2 regions of the Ruania suaedae genome follow, and region 2 is predicted to be linked to the other one. Evidence: predicted binding sites of a transcription regulator. Region 2 holds the regulator's gene; the other holds the start of a gene.
The links. The regulator HspR, encoded in region 2, represses chaperone genes until heat shock. The targets are predictions, from matches to a motif close to AAGTTGAGTCNNNNNGACTCAACTT.
Positions count from the first base shown of each region.

Region 1: LQF12_RS15710 (Hsp20/alpha crystallin family protein) is a predicted target of HspR. The motif match lies at 2,778-2,802, and genes of this name have one in related genera.

Region 1 covers NZ_CP088018.1:3,401,338-3,410,034, forward strand. The annotation lists gene LQF12_RS15690 (hypothetical protein) at 1-207, opposite strand, end outside; gene LQF12_RS15695 (DUF2330 domain-containing protein) at 327-1,439, opposite strand; gene LQF12_RS15700 (metal-sensitive transcriptional regulator) at 1,633-1,959, shown strand; gene LQF12_RS15705 (heavy-metal-associated domain-containing protein) at 1,976-2,197, shown strand; gene LQF12_RS15710 (Hsp20/alpha crystallin family protein) at 2,264-2,677, opposite strand; gene LQF12_RS15715 (BNR-4 repeat-containing protein) at 2,976-4,292, shown strand; gene putP (sodium/proline symporter PutP) at 4,276-5,775, opposite strand; gene LQF12_RS15725 (bifunctional proline dehydrogenase/L-glutamate gamma-semialdehyde dehydrogenase) at 5,806-8,697, opposite strand, start outside.
Region 2 covers NZ_CP088018.1:3,174,259-3,182,955, reverse strand. The annotation lists gene LQF12_RS14750 (hypothetical protein) at 1-299, opposite strand, end outside; gene LQF12_RS14745 (ABC transporter ATP-binding protein) at 296-1,042, opposite strand; gene LQF12_RS14740 (GntR family transcriptional regulator) at 1,011-1,391, opposite strand; gene LQF12_RS14735 (phosphotransferase) at 1,526-2,344, shown strand; gene dnaK (molecular chaperone DnaK) at 2,521-4,395, shown strand; gene LQF12_RS14725 (nucleotide exchange factor GrpE) at 4,392-5,081, shown strand; gene LQF12_RS14720 (DnaJ C-terminal domain-containing protein) at 5,146-6,171, shown strand; gene LQF12_RS14715 (heat shock protein transcriptional repressor HspR) at 6,177-6,581, shown strand; gene LQF12_RS14710 (DUF4282 domain-containing protein) at 6,671-7,378, shown strand; gene LQF12_RS14705 (glucoamylase family protein) at 7,595-8,697, shown strand, end outside.

The sequences.
Region 1 (8,697 bases), 230 kb from region 2:
CTGGGCCACCCGCACATCACCGGCGACCGTGGTCCCCGACAGCAGACAGGTCTGGCCCGAGGGGACCACCAGATCACCCGGCACGGTCACCGCACCGCCTTCACCCACACACCGCGTGGTCAGCGCCGCACTGGCCGGCATCGCCGTCAGCATCGTCGTCGACGCCAGGGCAACCGCACCCAGCGCACCAGCAAGAATCCGCTTCATCGTCTCTCCTCGTGTGGAACGTCGTCGGTCCAAGGACTGGTCGCTCACCTCGGTCAGGTCGACCTAACCAAAGATGTGGTCCATCCCACAAGGGTCACGGAACTCTCACGCGATCCCGTTCATGCACCGGATGCGCCGCGCTCCGCTCGCCGCCCCCGCACCACAGCCAGAACCACCAGAGCGATGAACACCCCCGCTCCACCCAGCCCCACCAGCACCGGCCCGGCCGGCAGACCCAGGATCTCGCGCATCCGGACCACGTGTGCGACCTCGCGGTGGTCGCCTGCCTCCGGGGCCGGCGCGAAGGTGAAGTCCGAGACGATCTGCTCCCCGGGATCGGTGAAGCGCTGGTCGAACACAGTGAGGTAGGCGCCCTCGGTCGCCAGCCAGGAAAGGGTCTCGTCGCCCGCCTCCTGCTCGAGCGGCCCCGCATACCGGCGCTCTCCCGTGGCGTCGTCCCAGGTGGGGTCGGTGCGCTGCACCTGCTGGTCGGTCACCACATAGGTGCGCACGAACTGCTCCTGGGTGGCCGCGGCCGAGATGCGCATCGGGTAGAGCAGCGCCATCGAGTCGAACGTCAGGTGCAGCGGCTGGATCTCGCCGTCCAGCGCCTGCGAGTCCGGGTCGATACGCACCGCCACGTAGAACCACCCCTCGGACACGTAGGGAAGCAGGGCCTCGGCGACGGCGTCACCCATGACGTAGTCGTGCGCGTCCAGCCACTCGGAGAGCCCGTCCGCATCGCTGGCCGAGAGCACACTCACCTCGAGCGGACCCAGCGTCACGGAGCTCATGACGTCGACCGTCGACCCCGCCGCCGACGCCTCGTCAGCAGAGGCGCCACCGGCGCCGCTCTCCGGCCACCAGCGGTAGTCCACCTCCACCCGGGGGGCGATCATCTGCTCGAGGCGTGCGAAGACCGCCGGATCGGCGAGCTCGACCTCCGCGGGCGAGGGCGTGGGGATCAGCAGGGCCCCCTCCGGTGCCTGGGAGAGCATGTCCAGCTGGAGGACGATCTGCTCGGTCTCGCCGTCCCACGCGACGACCGCCTCCTCCCGGCCGACAGCGATGTCGTAACCCTCCTCGGCCACGGCCGCGCCGCAGCCGCAGGCCTCGGCGGGCTCGGGCACGAGCACCAGCCCGGACGTGAGGCCGAGCGCGAGGCCGGCCGTGGCGACGGTCCGACGAATGAGAGAGCTGCCGCGAGTGCGGGGGCCCCGGAGCGTCGTCATACGTTTTACGGTAGGGCAGCGATCGGCGCGAAACCGGGCTCGATGCCATATCGAGACCTTGCCCGAGGCGATCGTGACCATTCCGTTGTCCGCCCTGCACAGGACCTGCACAGCGAGCCCCGCGTCGTGACAGACGATACCCACCGGGGGTACCATGAGGCGTGACCAAGCGGCGATGCAGGGGAGCACTCCGATGACCGAGCAGACCATGGCGCCCGACGCCCCCGTCGAGGCGACCTCCCACGGGTACACCCCGGAGAAGGAGGCCTACCTCAAGCGACTGCGGCGGGTGGAGGGCCAGGTGCGAGGGATCGCCCGAATGGTCGAGAGCGATACCTACTGCATCGACGTGCTCACGCAGATCTCCGCCGTCACGAAGGCCTTGCAGGCCGTCGCCCTCGGGCTGCTCGACGATCACCTCGCGCACTGCGTGGTCGACGCGGCCCGGCGTTCTCCCGAGGAGGGCGCGGAGAAGGTCGAGGAAGCCAGCGCCGCCATCGCCCGGCTCGTCCGTTCCTGAAATCGAGAGGATCCCCATGACCACCACCACGATCGAGGTCACCGGCATGACGTGCGGCAACTGCGTCGCCCACGTCACCGAGGAACTCCAGGAGATCGACGGCGTCACCGACGTCAGCGTCGACCTCCGGGCCGGCACCCCCTCGCCGGTGACCCTCACCTCCAGCACCTCGCTCGAGGAGGCCGCCATCCGGGCCGCCGTCGACGAGGCCGGCTACGAGGTCACCGCCATCCGCTGACCTCCACCACACATGCAGGCGCCCGGTGCGATGGTCGCACCGGGCGCCCGTGGGTGAGGCCGGCCGTCAGGCCGACTCGACCTGCGGCGTCGTCGCGGCGTCGCTGGTCTGCACCTCGATCTTGCGCGGCTTGGCGCGCTCGGCCACGGGGATCCGCAACGTCAGCACACCGTGCGCGTAGTTCGCGCTGATCGCCTCGGCGTCCAGACCCTCGCCGAGGGTGAGCTGGCGCCGGTAGGAGCCCGAGGGGCGCTCCTGGGCGAGCCATTTGCCGCCGTCGGGCTGGGCGACGGTGCGCTCGGCCTGCACGGTGAGCACATTGCCGTCGACGTCGAGATCGATCGAGTCGGGCGCGACGCCCGGCAGATCGATGTCGACGACGAACTCGTCCCCGGCGCGGTACAGATCCATCGGCATCCACCGCGGGCCGCGGCCGGAGAGGCGGTCGAAGTCGCGGAAGGGATCGAACATCAGGTTCATCGCAGTCCTCCTGTGGTCGGTGGCCTGTGGGGCCAAGGGCACTCGGCGGGAGATCCGCCGTACACCCCGTCCAACGGCGACGGCGGCCCTCCTGTTCCCAGAGTTGAGTCGCCTTCGCTCAAGGTGAACATCGAGGCGAACACCAAGGCGTCCACGACCGGACCGACACGGCTCCGTCAGTCTGCGGCACCGTCGCCCCGCAGACTGACGCTCCCGTGTCGATCCGGGCAGCGCACCGGCGGCACCACCTCCGGTAACCGCTATCCAGGCGGCGTCCCGCCTGGCAGAATCACCCTCCATGGCTTCAGAGCAGATCCAGACGGTCCAGATCCAGACCTTCAACGACAACGGCGCCTGGTGCTGGTTCCAGGACGAGCGCTCCCTGATCGATCCCGTCGCACAGACGATGCTGATCGGCTCCGTCGCCGCATCCGAGGGGCCGGGCGGCCAGAACCGCTCCGGCAACATCGAGCTGGCCGTGGTGGACCTGAGCACCGGTGCCTCCGAGATCGTGGTGCTGCACGCCAACCTCGAGGCGGACGACCACAACGATCCGGCGCTGTGGATCCGCCCGGACGGCCGCTACCTGGCGATGTACACCAAGCACAAGACTGACAACTTCCAGCGCTGGCGCATCTCCACCCGCCCGCACGATGCCACCGAATGGGGCCCGGAGCGCACCTTCGACTGGACCGAGCTGACCGAGGGCCGCGGCGCCACCTACTCCAACCTGCACTACCTCGCCGAGGAGGGCCGCCTGTACGCCTTCGCCCGGGCGGTCAACGACGACCCCTCGATCCTCATCAGCGACGACCACGGCGAGACCTTCCGCTACGGCGGCAAGCTGCTGACCCGCCCGAAGATCGGCTACGTCAACGGCTACACGCGCTACGCCTCCAACGGCATCGACCGCATCGACCTCATCACCACCGACCACCACCCGCGCGACTACGACAACTCGATCTACCACGGCTACATCGCCGCCGGCGCCCTGCACGACTCGGCCGGCACGGTCATGGACGCCGAGGTCCTCTCCCCCGCGGCGCCCTCGCAGGTGGAGCTGACCACGCTGCTGGCCACCGGCACCACGCTGACCGACTCGCCGCTGACCCACGCCTGGACCACCGACATCCGGCAGGGCCGGGGCACCCAGGCGGGCCACCTGGCGGCCGTGCTCACCGCCCGCGCCCACGATCAGCCGGAGAACAGCAACTACGCCGACCACCGCTTCGTCTACGCCCGTCACGACGGCGCAGCCTGGCGGGTCCGCGAGCTCGCCCCCGCCGGGGCGAACCTGCTCCCACACGAGCAGGACTACACCGGCCTGGTCTCGATCGATCCCTACGACCTGGACTCGCTGTACCTGTCCGCCCCGGTCGACCCGCGTGACGGCGCCGCCCTGGCACACCACGAGATCTTCCACGGACGCACCACCGACGGCGGAGCCACCTGGTCCTGGACGCCCGTCACCGAGGACTCGGGCGCCGACAACCTGCGCCCGATCGTGGTCCCCGGCGATCCCACCACCCTCGCCGTCACCTGGTTCCGTGGCTCGATGACGGCGTCGCAGCACTACGACTGCGCGGTGGTCGGCTTCCTCACGACTCGACCTTGACGTCGCCGGCCAGCAGCTCGTCGGTCTCGGCGAACTCGCGGTCGATGTTGTCGTTGCGCAGGTAGGTCACCTTGCTCACCACCACCGCGACCAGCAGGCAGCCGAGGAATCCGGGCAGGAGCTCGTAGATACCGGTGCCCAGGAAGCCCCAGGTGAACACGATGACGGCGCCGGTGGCCATCCCGGCCAGCGCACCCCAGTGGGTGAGGTTGCGCCAGAACAGGCTCAACAGCACGATCGGACCGAACGCGGAGCCGAACCCGGCCCAGGCGAAGGAGACCAGGCCCAGGATCGTGTCGTTGGGGACCAGCGCCATCAACGCCGCCACGACCGCGACCAGGAGCACGCACGCACGGCCCAGCACCGTCAGGTGCCTCGGCGAGGGGGCATCCCGGCGGACCACCTTGTACAGATCCTCGACCAGCGCGGAGGAGCACACCACCAGCTGACTCGAGATGGTGCTCATGATCGCTGCGAGCACCGCCGCGAGGACGAAACCGGCCACGAGGGGGTGCAGCAGCAGCTGGGCCATCACCAGCACGACCGTCTCGGGATTGTCGAGGCTGTTCCCGGTCTGCTCGAAGTAGGCCACACCCACCAGGCCGCAGACCACGGCACCGATCATCGACAGCGCCATCCAGGTCATCCCGATGCGCCGGGCCGAGGTGGCCGCCTGCGGGCTCGGCAGGGCCATGAAACGCACGATGATGTGCGGCTGGCCGAAGTAGCCCAGACCCCAGGCGAGGGAGGAGATGATCCCGATGAGCACGCCGCCGGTCACGGCGGCGCCGCCGAAGACCTGGAGATGATCGGGTCCGGCCGCGGCGAGCGCCGGTCCCATCTCGGCGAAACCGCCCAGGCTGACGATGGCCAGCGCCGGGACCACCAGCAGTGCCGTCATCATCATCAGGCCCTGCGCCACGTCGGTCAGCGACGCACCGAGGAACCCGCCGAACAGGGTGTAGCTCAAGGTGACCGCAGCCACCAGCGCGAGGCCGAGGTGGTAGTTGGACCCGAAAGAGCTCTCGAAGAACACCCCGCCGGCCACCATGCCGGAGTTGATGTAGAGGGTGAAGAACACCAGGATGATCAGGCTCGAGACGATGCGCAGCAGCCGGGAGGAGTCCTTGAGGCGGTTCTCCAGGAAGCTGGGGATCGTGATCGAGTTGTTCGAGACCTCGGTGTAGGCGCGCAGCCGCGGTGCCACGAACTTCCAGTTCAGGTAGGCGCCGATCGTCAGACCCACCGCGATCCAGGCATCGATGAGGCCGGAGACGTAGATCGCCCCCGGCAATCCCATCACCAGCCAGCCCGACATGTCGGAGGCGCCGGCGCTGAGCGCCGCCGCCCAGGGCGGCAGGTTGCGCCCGGCGAGCATGTAGTCCTCGTGGTCCTTGGTGTTGCGGGCCGCGAAGACGCCGATCGCGATCATGCCGGCGAAATAGAGGGCCAGTGCGATGTACAGATACGTCTGATCGGACATCGTCGTCCTTTCATGGGGTTGTAGCTGAGACTACGCGGGCTGCGTGGTCACCGTCGGGATGTCGTAGCGCCGGATGGTGCCGAACCGGTGAGCGGTGATCGAGACCGCCTGCTCCTTCAGGAAGGTCAGCAGCTCGATCCGGCCTGCGGAGACCACCTCGTGGGTGTACAGCGCCACGGCCGGCGATCCCTGGGTGAGCGAGGCCAGCTCGACGGCGGAGCCACCGATCAGGCGGATCCTCCCGCCCGTCTCGGCCAGGTCACGTGCGTGCGCGGCCCAGGCTGCGCCGTCGGCGATCCGGAGGTCGGCCACCTGGGCGACGTAGTCCGCCACCGGCGGTGGCAGGGGCGCGGCCGCGCTGACGGTGACCGGCGCACCCGAGCGCGCGCCAGCGGCCACCACCCGCAGGAGCTCGACGTGCCGCTCACTCTCGAAGCGCACGGTGACCGGCTCCGGGTGGTAGCGAAAGGCGTTCTGTTCACTGGCGAGCCCGGTCGCGTCGCGCACGATGCCGAACTCGCCGGCCCAGGCCGCCTCGTCGGTGGTGAGGGCCCCCGCCAGCCAGTCACGATCGGCGGCCGGCAGATCCGCGGCGGCATCCAGGGCCCGGCGGCTGATGGCGTCGGATGCCCCGGAGACCGACACGGGGGCGTCGGTCCAGGCGCCGAAACCGGTGAGGTAGTTCGGCCCGCCGGCCTTGGTGCCCGCCCCGACCGAGGCCTTCTTCCAGCCGCCGAAGGGCTGGCGCTGCACGATCGCGCCGGTGATGCCGCGGTTGACGTAGACGTTGCCGGCCTGCACCTGGGCCAGCCAGGTCTCGATCTCGGCCGGGTCGAGCGAGTGCAGCCCGCTGGTGAGTCCGTACTCGATCCGGTTCACGAGGTCGATGGCCTCGGGGAGCGAGGCCGCCGTCATGACGCCCAGGACGGGGCCGAAGTACTCGGTGAGATGGAAGGGCGAGCCCGCCCGGACGCCCTCGCGGACCCCGGGGCGCCACAGCGCACCGGCGTCGTCGAGGCGCTGCGGCTCCACCAGCCACCGCTCCCCCGGCTCGAGGGTGGTGAGCGCGTGCAGGAGCTTGCCCTCCGCGGGCCCGATCAGCGGGCCGACCTGGGTCTGCTCCTGCCACGGCTGGCCCACCGGCATCGAGGTGACGGCGTCGAGGAGCTGGCGCCGGAAACGCTCGGAGGTCGCCACGCTGCCCACCAGGATCACCAGCGAGGCGGCCGAGCACTTCTGGCCCGCGTGCCCGAAGGCCGAGGCCGCCACGTCCCGTGCGGCCAGGTCGAGGTCGGCGCTGGGGGTGACGATGAGGGCGTTCTTCCCACTGGTCTCGGCGAGCAGCGGCAGGTCGGGCCGGATCGCGCGGAACCGCTCGGCGGTCTCGTACCCCCCGGTGAGGATCACCCGGTCGACCCCCTCGTGGCCGATCAGCCGGGACCCCAGGTCGCCCTCGGAGAGCTGCACGTGGCGCAGCACCTCCCGCGGCACCCCGGCCTCCCACAGTGCCTCGACCATGACCGCACCGCTGCGCCGGGCCTGGGGGGCGGGCTTGATGATCACGGCGGACCCGGCCGCGAGCGCCGCCAGGGTGGAGCCGGCAGGGATGGCCACCGGGAAGTTCCACGGCGGCGTGACCACCGTCAGGCGATCGGGCACGAAGGTGGCGCCCTCCACCGCGTCCAGCTCGCGGCCGCGCTCGGCGTAGTAGTGGGCGAAATCGATGGCCTCGCTCACCTCGGGGTCGCCCTGGGCGAGCACCTTGCCGCACTCCGAGCCCATCACCTCGAGCAGATCGGCGCGGCGGGCCTCGAGCACGTCACCGGCGCGGTGGAGGATCTCGGCCCGCCGCTCCGCTCCGAGCGCGCGCCAGGCCTCGCCGGCCTCGATGGCCCCGTCGATCACCTGCTGCAGCTGATCGGGGGTCTCGATCTGCGACCCCTCGACCGTGTCTGTGCCGAGCGTGCTGCACGGCATCCGGGCGCGGATCGCCTCGCCCCAGGCGCGGTTGGCCGCGATCGCGGGATCGGTGTCGGGAGTATTGACGAAACGGCGCGGGGAGTCGTGGCTGGGGGCCACGGGCTGGGAGCGGTCCTGGTTCCGGTGGGGCTGCGGCACCTCGGTGGGGATGGTGGCGATGGAGTCGAGGAAGCGCTGCTTCTCCCGCTCGAACAGATCCGGTGTGTCCAGATCGAAGACGGCGGACATGAAGTTCTCGGGCGAGGCGCCCTCCTCGAGGCGTCGCACGAGGTAGGCGATCGCCACATCGAACTCGCGCGGGTGCACCACCGGGGTGTAGAGCAGCAGCTGCCCGACGTCCGCGCGCACGGCGGCCGCCTGGGCGGTGGCCATGCCGAGCAGCATCTCCAGCTCCAGGCCGTCGGTGACGCCGCGCCGCTGGGCCAGCAACCACGCCAGGGCGATGTCGAAGAGGTTGTGGCCCGCGAGACCGACGTGCACGGCACCGATGTGATCGGGCCGCAGGGCGTAGTCGAGCACAGCCTTGTAGGAGGAGTCGGTCTCCTGCTTGCTGCCCCAGGTGGCCAGCGGCCAGCCGTGGCTCTCGGCGTCCACGCGCTCCATCGGCAGGTTGGCGCCCTTGACCACGCGCACCTTGATCGGGGCACCACCGCGGGCTACGCGCTCAGCGGCCCAGGTCTGCAGGCGCATCATCAGACCCAGCGCGTCCGGTAGGTACGCCTGGAGCACGATGCCGGCCTCGAGGTCGCACAGGTCCTCGGTGTCCAGCAGGGTGGTGAACACCGCCTCGGTGAGGTCGAGGTCCTTGTACTCCTCCATGTCGAGGTTGATGAACGTCCCACCCGCGTCCCGGGCCTGCCGGAAGAGGGGCAGCAGCGAGTCCACGGCGTGGGTGACGGCGTCGTCGAAGGACCAGGGGCTGTGCGGGGCCACGGTCGAGGA
Region 2 (8,697 bases):
GCCCAGGCCCAGAGCATCTTCGCCCAGTAGATTTGTGGCCCGGGCACGGGCAGGGTCTGGGTGAGATAGCCGCCGCGCCCGTGGCTCGACTGCCAGTAGCGCACGGCCAGGAGGATCTGGGTGAGGGGGACGAGCGCGACGATGGCCATCAGAGCCATCACGAGCCCGAGCTGACCCAGCACCGGCCAGCCGGTGGCGGCGAGCAGCGAGCCCAGCAGGGCGAGCAGCGCGGCAGCGCCGGCAGCCACCCCGAGCAGGCCGCGTGTCTGGATGAACTCATGCTTGAGCAGGGTGATCATGAGCGGTACACCTTTCGGAAGATCTGCTCCAGGCTGGCGCCGTGCTCGGCCCGGAGATCGTCGACATGACCGGTGAGCAGCACGCCACCGCGGCGCATCATCACCACCGAGTCCAGCGAGGTCTCGAGGTCGTGAACCAGATGGGTGGCCACGAGGAGGAGCGAGTCCGGCTCGAGGGTGCGCAGGATCGCCTCGAGGATCCCTTCCCGCGCCGAGGGATCGACGCCGGAGATCGGCTCGTCGAGCAGGTAGACCCGGGCGCGGCGGCCCATCGTCAGTGCCACGTGCACCTTCTCCCGCATGCCCTTGGACATCTCCTTGAGGCGCATGGAGGGCTCGAGTCCGAACGAGGCGATGAGCTCGGCTGCCCTGGCCCGGTCGAAGTCAGTGAAGAAGTCTCCGAACAGGTCCAGCAGGTAGTTCACCCGGTAGCGCTCCGGGAGAGCGCTGCGGTCGGGTAGATAGGAGACGAGCGCCTTCGTCTGCGGCCCCAGCGGGTGACCGGCGATGCGGACCTCCCCGCTGTGATCGGCGTAGACGCCGGCGAGAGTCTTCAGCAGCGTCGACTTGCCGCAGCCGTTCTCGCCGAGCAGGCCGACGATCTGTCCGCCGGGCAGGGTGAGATCCAGGTGGTCCACGGCGGTCCGGGCGCCGTAGCGCACGGTCAGCTCCCGGACGCTGACGAGGGTGTCGTTGTCGGTCATGGCCGGTTCACGCTCCGGCCGGGTGGTCGTGGTGGTCATTCCATCTCTCCTCGATCAGGCGCCGAGCCTGGGCCGCGGACATCCCTAGACCGCGGGTTCGGCGGACGAAGTCGTCGGCGGCGTCTTGTGCGAGCTCGGCGCGCAGGGCGTCGATGTGGTGTTCCTCGGTGGTGACGAACCGGCCGGCGGTGCGTTCGGACCGGCACAGGTCCCGCCGCTCCAGTTCCGCCAGCGCCCGTTGCACGGTGTTCGGGTTCACGCCGAGGTCACCGGCGAGCTCGCGCACACCGGAGATCCGGCTCCCAGCCGGCCACGTGCCGGTGACGATCCGTCGCGAGAACTCGGCCACGAGCTGGCCCCAGATCGGGGAGCTGGTGTCGAACTCCATCGGGGCCTCTTCCGTAATGCTGTATTAGGTACGTAATACAGTGACACGACGAGGGCGTACCGTCAAGCACTCTCGCGTGGCAACATCGAATGGTGCCTCACGGACAAGGGTCGGATCTCAGTGGATTGACGGCGGTGCAGCGGGAGTGCCTGGAGCGGTGGTTGCCCGGCTTGACCATCGAGGCGGACATGAGCTGGGGGTTGGTGGCGACGACGGTCCTGCGGGCGCGGTCCGGCGATCGTCGCCTGGTGATCAAGGCTGGCGGGCCATCCGACCACCACATCGTCCGCGAGATCCGTGCGCACTGCCGGTGGACCCGGCCCTGGGTGGCCGAGGGTCGTGCCGCCCGGCTGCTGTATGCCGATGACTCGGCGAAGGTGCTGGTGACCGACTACCTCCCCGGTGAGCTCGTCGAGGGCTCGCCGGTCGAGGCGCGGCTCGACGTCTACACGCAGGCCGGAGAGCTCCTGCGGCACTTCCACGGCCAGGCGAGCCTCGCCGATGCCGACTACGAGGTGCGGATGAATGCCAAGGCCGAGGCATGGCTCGACGGTGCCCACCGGATCGACCCGGAGGCGCACGCGCGATTGCGCGCGATGGTCGCCCAATGGGGCCCGGTGGCCGTGACCTGTGTGCCCACCCACGGCGATTGGCAGGGGAGGAACTGGCTGTGGGACGACGGGGTGCTGCGGGTGATCGATTTCGGGCGCGCGGCCATGCGCCCGGCCGCGGAGGACCTGGAGCGCCTGGCGGTCCGCGAGTTCGTGAAGGTCCCGGGGGCTGAGCGCGCCTTCTTCGACGGGTACGGCACCGATCCTCGCGATCCGGAAGCCTGGTGGCGCCAGCAGGTACGCGCCGCGATCGGGACCGCGTGCTGGGCCTATCGGGTCGGCGACGAGACGTTCGAGCTCGAGGGCCACCGGATGATTGCCGACCTTCTCCGCGATCGCTGAGGTGGACCGCGGGTGCGCACGCCGTCGGGAATAGTCTGCCCGCGCACGTAGTTGAGCCATAGAGACTCAAGTTCAGTGCTCTCGATTTGATCTTCGGATCGGTCCGCCGCACACTTGAGTGCGGAAGACTCAACCACTCGCCTCCGGCATCCCCGGAGCGGAAGGAGCAGCAGACCATGGCACGAGCCGTCGGTATCGACCTCGGCACCACCAACTCCGTGGTGACCGTCCTCGAAGGTGGCGAGCCCACCGTCATCGCCAACGCTGAGGGCGCCCGTACGACGCCGTCGGTGGTGGCCTTCTCCAAGACCGGTGAAGTCCTCGTCGGTGAGGTCGCCAAGCGGCAGGCGGTCACCAACGTCGATCGCACCATCACCTCCGTCAAGCGCCACATGGGCACCGACTGGAAGACCGAGATCGACGACAAGTCCTACTCGGCCCAGGAGATCTCCGCGCGCATCCTCGGCAAGCTGAAGAAGGACGCCGAGTCCTACCTCGGTGAGCCTGTCACCGATGCGGTCATCACCGTCCCGGCCTACTTCAACGACGCCGAGCGCCAGGCCACCAAGGACGCCGGTCAGGTCGCAGGACTGAACGTCTCCCGCATCATCAACGAGCCCACCGCCGCCGCCCTGGCCTACGGGCTGGAGAAGGGCAAGGAGGACGAGCTCATCCTGGTCTTCGACCTCGGTGGCGGAACCTTCGACGTCTCCCTGCTCGAGGTCGGCAAGGACGAGGACGACTTCTCCACGATCCAGGTGCGCGCCACCAACGGTGACAACCGCCTTGGTGGTGACGACTGGGACCAGCGCGTCGTCGACTGGCTGGTCAAGCAGGTCAAGAACAACAACGGGGTCGATCTTTCCAAGGACAAGATCGCCGTGCAGCGTCTGCGCGAGGCCGCCGAGCAGGCCAAGAAGGAGCTCTCCAGCGCGACCTCCACCAACATCTCGCTGCAGTACCTGTCCATGAGCGAGAACGGCCCGATCCACCTCGACGAGCGCCTTACCCGCGCGCAGTTCGAGCAGATGACCTCGGACCTGCTGGACCGCACCAAGACCCCGTTCCACAACGTCATCAAGGACGCCGGGATCTCCATCTCCGAGATCGACCACGTCGTGCTCGTGGGTGGCTCCACCCGGATGCCCGCCGTGACCGAGGTCGTTAAGGAGCTCACCGGCGGCAAGGACCCCAACAAGGGAGTCAACCCGGACGAGGTCGTCGCCGTCGGTGCCGCGCTGCAGGCCGGTGTGCTCCAGGGTGAGCGCACGGACGTGCTGCTCATCGACGTCACCCCGCTCTCCCTCGGTATCGAGACCAAGGGTGGCGTGATGACCAAGCTGATCGAGCGCAACACTGCCATCCCGACCAAGAAGTCCGAGGTGTTCTCCACCGCTGAGGACAACCAGCCGAGCGTGCTGATCCAGGTGTTCCAGGGTGAGCGTGAGTTCGCCCGCGACAACAAGCCGCTGGGTACCTTCGAGCTCACCGGGATCGCTCCGGCCCCGCGCGGGATGCCGCAGGTCGAGGTCACCTTCGACATCGACGCCAACGGCATCGTGCACGTCAACGCCAAGGACCGTGGCACCGGTCAGGAGCAGTCGATGACGATCACCGGCGGCTCCGCGCTCTCCGAGGAGGAGATCAACCGGATGGTCCAGGAGGCCGAGGCGCACGCCGCGGAGGACGCCAAGCGGCGCGAGGAGGCCGACACCCGCAACTCGGCCGAGCAGTTCGCCTACTCCACCGAGAAGCTGCTCAACGACAACTCCGAGAAGCTCCCCGAGGACGTCTCCTCGGTGGTCCGGGCCGATGTCGACGCCCTCAAGTCCGCCCTGGAGGGTGAGGACATCGAGGCGATCAAGGCCGCGCAGACCAAGCTCGGTGAGTCCAGCCAGAAGATCGGCGAGGCGCTCTACGCCCAGCAGTCCGCCGAGGGCGGCGCCTCCGAGAGTGCCGACGGCACCCCCGCCGGAGAGTCCGCTCAGGACACCACCGAGGACGAGGACATCGTCGACGCCGAGATCGTGGACGAGGATGAGAAGAAGTGACCGAGCCCGACCAGCGACCTGACCAGTCAGGCACGCCCAACCCGGAGGAGCAGCCGGTCGTGCGCGACAAGCGCCGGCTGGACCCGATCACGGGCGAGCTGCGCACCCCGGAGGAGGTGGCCGCAGCCGACGCTGCGGCCACCGCAGCCGTGCAGGACCCCGACGGCGCAGCCTCCGAGCCCCTGGGCGGGAACTCCGCCGCCGGCTCCGCCACCGAGACGGGCGCCGACGATCCGGTGGCAGCCGCACAGGCTCAGGCCGCCGATCTGCAGGATCAGCTCGCGCGCGCCAAGGCCGACCTGTACAACCTCGACCAGCGCTTCAACCAGTTCGTCAAGCGGTCCCGGGTGGAGGCGCAGGCGGAGAAGGGGCGTGGCGTCGAGTCGGTCGTGGAGGCGCTGATCCCGGTGCTCGACGACGTCGACGCGGCTCGCCAGCACGGCGGACTCGAGGGCCCGCTCGCGTCCGTGGTGGAGAAGCTCGAGGCGACGCTGACCACCCGGTTCGAGGTGGAGCGGTTCGGCGCGACCGGGGAGGACTTCGACCCGAACGTGCACGAGGCGCTCATGCACTCCACCAGCGAGGAGGCCGAGTCCGAGACGGTCAGCCAGGTGCTCCAGCCCGGATACCGGGTGGGTGAGCGTGTGGTGCGGCCGGCCCGGGTCGCGGTGACCGGCCCGCAGTGACCGCGCGCAGGTACCCAGGGCCGGCACCGGTGGATGGCACGAGGATCGAAGGAGGTGTGGCGACATGACGGGGCAGGACTGGCTGGAGAAGGACTTCTACGCGACGCTGGGTGTACCCAAGGACGCCGACGCCGCCGCGATCAAGAAGGCCTACCGCAAGCTGGCCCGCACCTGGCACCCCGACCAGAACCCGGGGGACGCCCAGGCGGAGCAGAAGTTCAAGGAGATCGGCGAGGCCTACGGGGTGCTCTCCGACCCTGAGCAGCGCAAGCAGTACGACGGACTGCGCGCCATGGCCGGAGGCGGGCCCCGGTTCGCCTCCGGCCCGGGCGGCGCCGGGGCGGCCGGGGCTGCCGGGTTCGAGGATCTCTTCGGCGGCATGTTCACCGGCGCCGGAGGCGGCTCCCGCGTGCGCTACAGCTCGCCCGGTGGCGGGATGCCCGGCGGCGGCTTCGAGGACATCCTCGGCGGCCTGTTCGGCGGGGGCATGCCCGGTACCGGGCCCACCGGGTCTGCCGGGTTCCAGCGCAGCGCCCCGGCCAAGGGCGGGGACATCACCACCTCGGCCTCGTTGCCCTTCCGTTCCGCCGTCGAGGGCGCGACCGTCTCCCTCACGCTCGAGCGCAGCCGGTCGATGACCGTCCGTATTCCCGCCGGTGTGCGGGACGGGCAGAAGATCCGGTTGGCCGGCAAGGGGCAGCCCTCGCCCAGCGGCGGGCCTGCCGGCGACCTGATCGTCACCGTCCACGTGGAGCCGCACCCAGTGTTCGCCATGAAAGGCAAGAACCTCACCATCACCGTGCCGATCACCTTCCCCGAGGCGGTCAACGGCGCCACGATCGCGGTGCCCACACTCTCCGGGGAACAGGTGCGGCTCAAGGTCCCGGCCGGCACGCAGTCGGGTTCCCGGTTGCGTGCCAAGGGTCGTGGGGTGCCGGGCAAGAACGGCGACGGCGACCTGATCGTCACGGTCGAGGTGGCCGTGCCCCGCAACCTCAGCAAGGACGCCGCCGAGGCGCTCGAGGCCTTCGCAGCTGCCTCCGACGGCACGGACCCCCGCGCGCACCTGGCTGCAGCCGCGAAGGGGTGAGCCTGATGGCCGGCTACGACGCACCGATCTTCCTGATCTCGATAGCCGCCGAGCGTGCCGGGATGCACCCCCAGACGCTGCGCCAGTACGACCGGCTCGGCCTGGTGGTACCCCGGCGCGCCCGTGGGCAGGGCCGGCGCTACTCCCAGCGCGACGTGGACGTGCTGCGCGAGGTGCAGCGGCTCTCCCAGGAGGAGGGCATCAACCTCGCGGGCATCAAGCGCATCCTCGAGCTCGCGGCCGAGAACGAACGCCTCGAGGTGGACAACGCGCGGCTGCGCGATCGAGCTGGCCTGAACCGCCGGGTGTTCACCGCCGACGCCGCCGGCGACGTCGTCGCCGTCCCGCTCGGCACCCGGTTGCGCCGGGTGCAGTCGAACGCAATGGTGCTCTGGCGTCCGCAGCGCTGAGGGTCGCCGGGGTTCGCCGCGCAGGAGTGTCCAACGTCAGTGGGCATGGCTAGGGTCGTGGGGTATCGCTCCCACTCCTGGAGGTCCCCATGTCCTACACCCCGCCCCCGCCGGGCCAGAACGAGCCGAACCCCGCCTACGGGCAGCAGCAGCCGCCTCCGGCCGGGACGCCGTCCTACGGGTCGTCCTCGCAGCAGCCGCCCTCGTACGGCTCCGCGTCCCAGCAACCGCCCGCGGCCACGCCGTCCTACGGGGGTGCCTCGCAGCAGCCGGCCTACTCCGACCCCGGGCAGCAGCAGGGTTACGGTGACGCCGGGCAGCAGCCGGGCTACGGGGACGCCGGGCAGCAGCCCGGCGGGCCGGGCTACGCACCACCCGGGCAGCCGATGCCCGGATACGGCGGTCAGCCCGCGGCCGGGTACGGCCCCGGTTACCCGCAGGCCGGTGGCAGCGGCGGGGGGAGCGGGAACGGCTTCTTCAGCGCGTTCTTCGACTTCTCGTTCTCGAAGTACGTGACGCTGACCTTCGCCAAGGTCATCTTCATCATCGCCATCGTCATCGCGATCCTCTGGTACCTCGGAGCGATCATCAGCGGCTTCGGCGCCGGTGCGCTGAGCAGCATGGCAGACCCCTACGGCCGCAACGACGGCGGCGGCGCCATCCTCGGCGTGCTCGCGATCCTGTTCGGTTGGATCCCGCCGGTGCTGTTCCTCATCGGCGTGCGGATCGGGCTCGAGTTCGTGGTCGCAACGATCAAGACGTCGCAGAACACCGGGGTCCTCGCCGAGCGCGACTGACCCCGCTGCGGTGCCCGGGCCGTGCTGCAGCGGTCCGGGCGCCGCTGGCTCCCCGCCCTTGCCGCACCCGATGTATGCGCATACAGTCGGGAGCGCGACGGCGCAGCACCCTTTCCGGTGCGATGCTCGCCGCCGGCCCGCCGCAACGTGGCGGACGGCAGGGTGAACTCGACGCGCCTCGTGCATGGACACGTTCGCGACGAAGGGATCGACGGCATGCGCGCACGACTGACAGCCGTGCTGGCCGGGGCGGCGCTCGCGCTGACCCCGCTGGCAGCAGCGGCAGCACCTCCCGGCCCAGGTGGGCAGTTCGACCCGGGTGCCCCAGGCTCAGTGGCCGACAGGGACAACGGTGCCGGGAACGACTGGCGCACCACCGGCGGCCAGCCTCCCTGGGCACAGCTGGATCGCTCCGACCGCGCCCAGGTGCGCCAGTGGGCGGCGGACACGTGGGCCTCGATGGATGCGATGACCGCTCCATCCACGGGGCTGCCGGCCGACAACATCGAGGGCGACCTCTCGCCGGCAAGCCGTTCCGGGTACACCTCCCCGACCAACATCGGCTCCTACCTGTGGAGCACGGTGGTCGCCCGCGATCTCGGACTGATCTCGCGTGCCGACGCGCGCGAGCGGATGTCCCTCACCCTCGAGACCCTCGCGTCGATGGAGAACCACGAGGCCAGCGGCCTCTATTTCAACTGGTACGACGAAGCGAGCGGCGACCTGCTGGACGAGTTCGACTCCGGCGAGCAGATCGACCACTTCGTCTCCACCGTCGACAACGGCTGGCTCGCCGCCGCCTTCATGATCGTCCGCCACGCCGAGCCGGCGCTGCGTGAGCAGGCGCAGACCCTCCTGGACGAGATGGACTTCAGCTACTTCTACAACCCCGACGCCCGCGGCGGTGACCTGCCCGGCTGGAACCGTGGGGGCTTCTGGACCGAGCAACCGCCCGCTGAGCAGTGCGCCGAGCCGGCGAACTACGGTGAGCCAGGTGGTGAGGACCTGTACTACACCTGCCACCACTACGACGTGCTGAACTCCGAGACGCGGATCGCGGTGTATGTCGGGATCGCGCAGGGGCAGATCCCTGCGGAGGGCTACTACTCGCTCTACCGCACCATGCCGGGCGGCTGCGACTGGTCCTGGCAGGAGCAGGAGCCTGTGGGCGAGACCGTGACCCACCAGGGCGTGGAGGTCTTCCAGGGCACCTATGGCTACGACGAGATGCGCTTCGTGCCCACCTGGGGCGGCGCGATGTTCGAGGAGCTGATGCCGGACATGATCGTCCCCGAGGCGCGCTGGGGAGCCGACTCGTG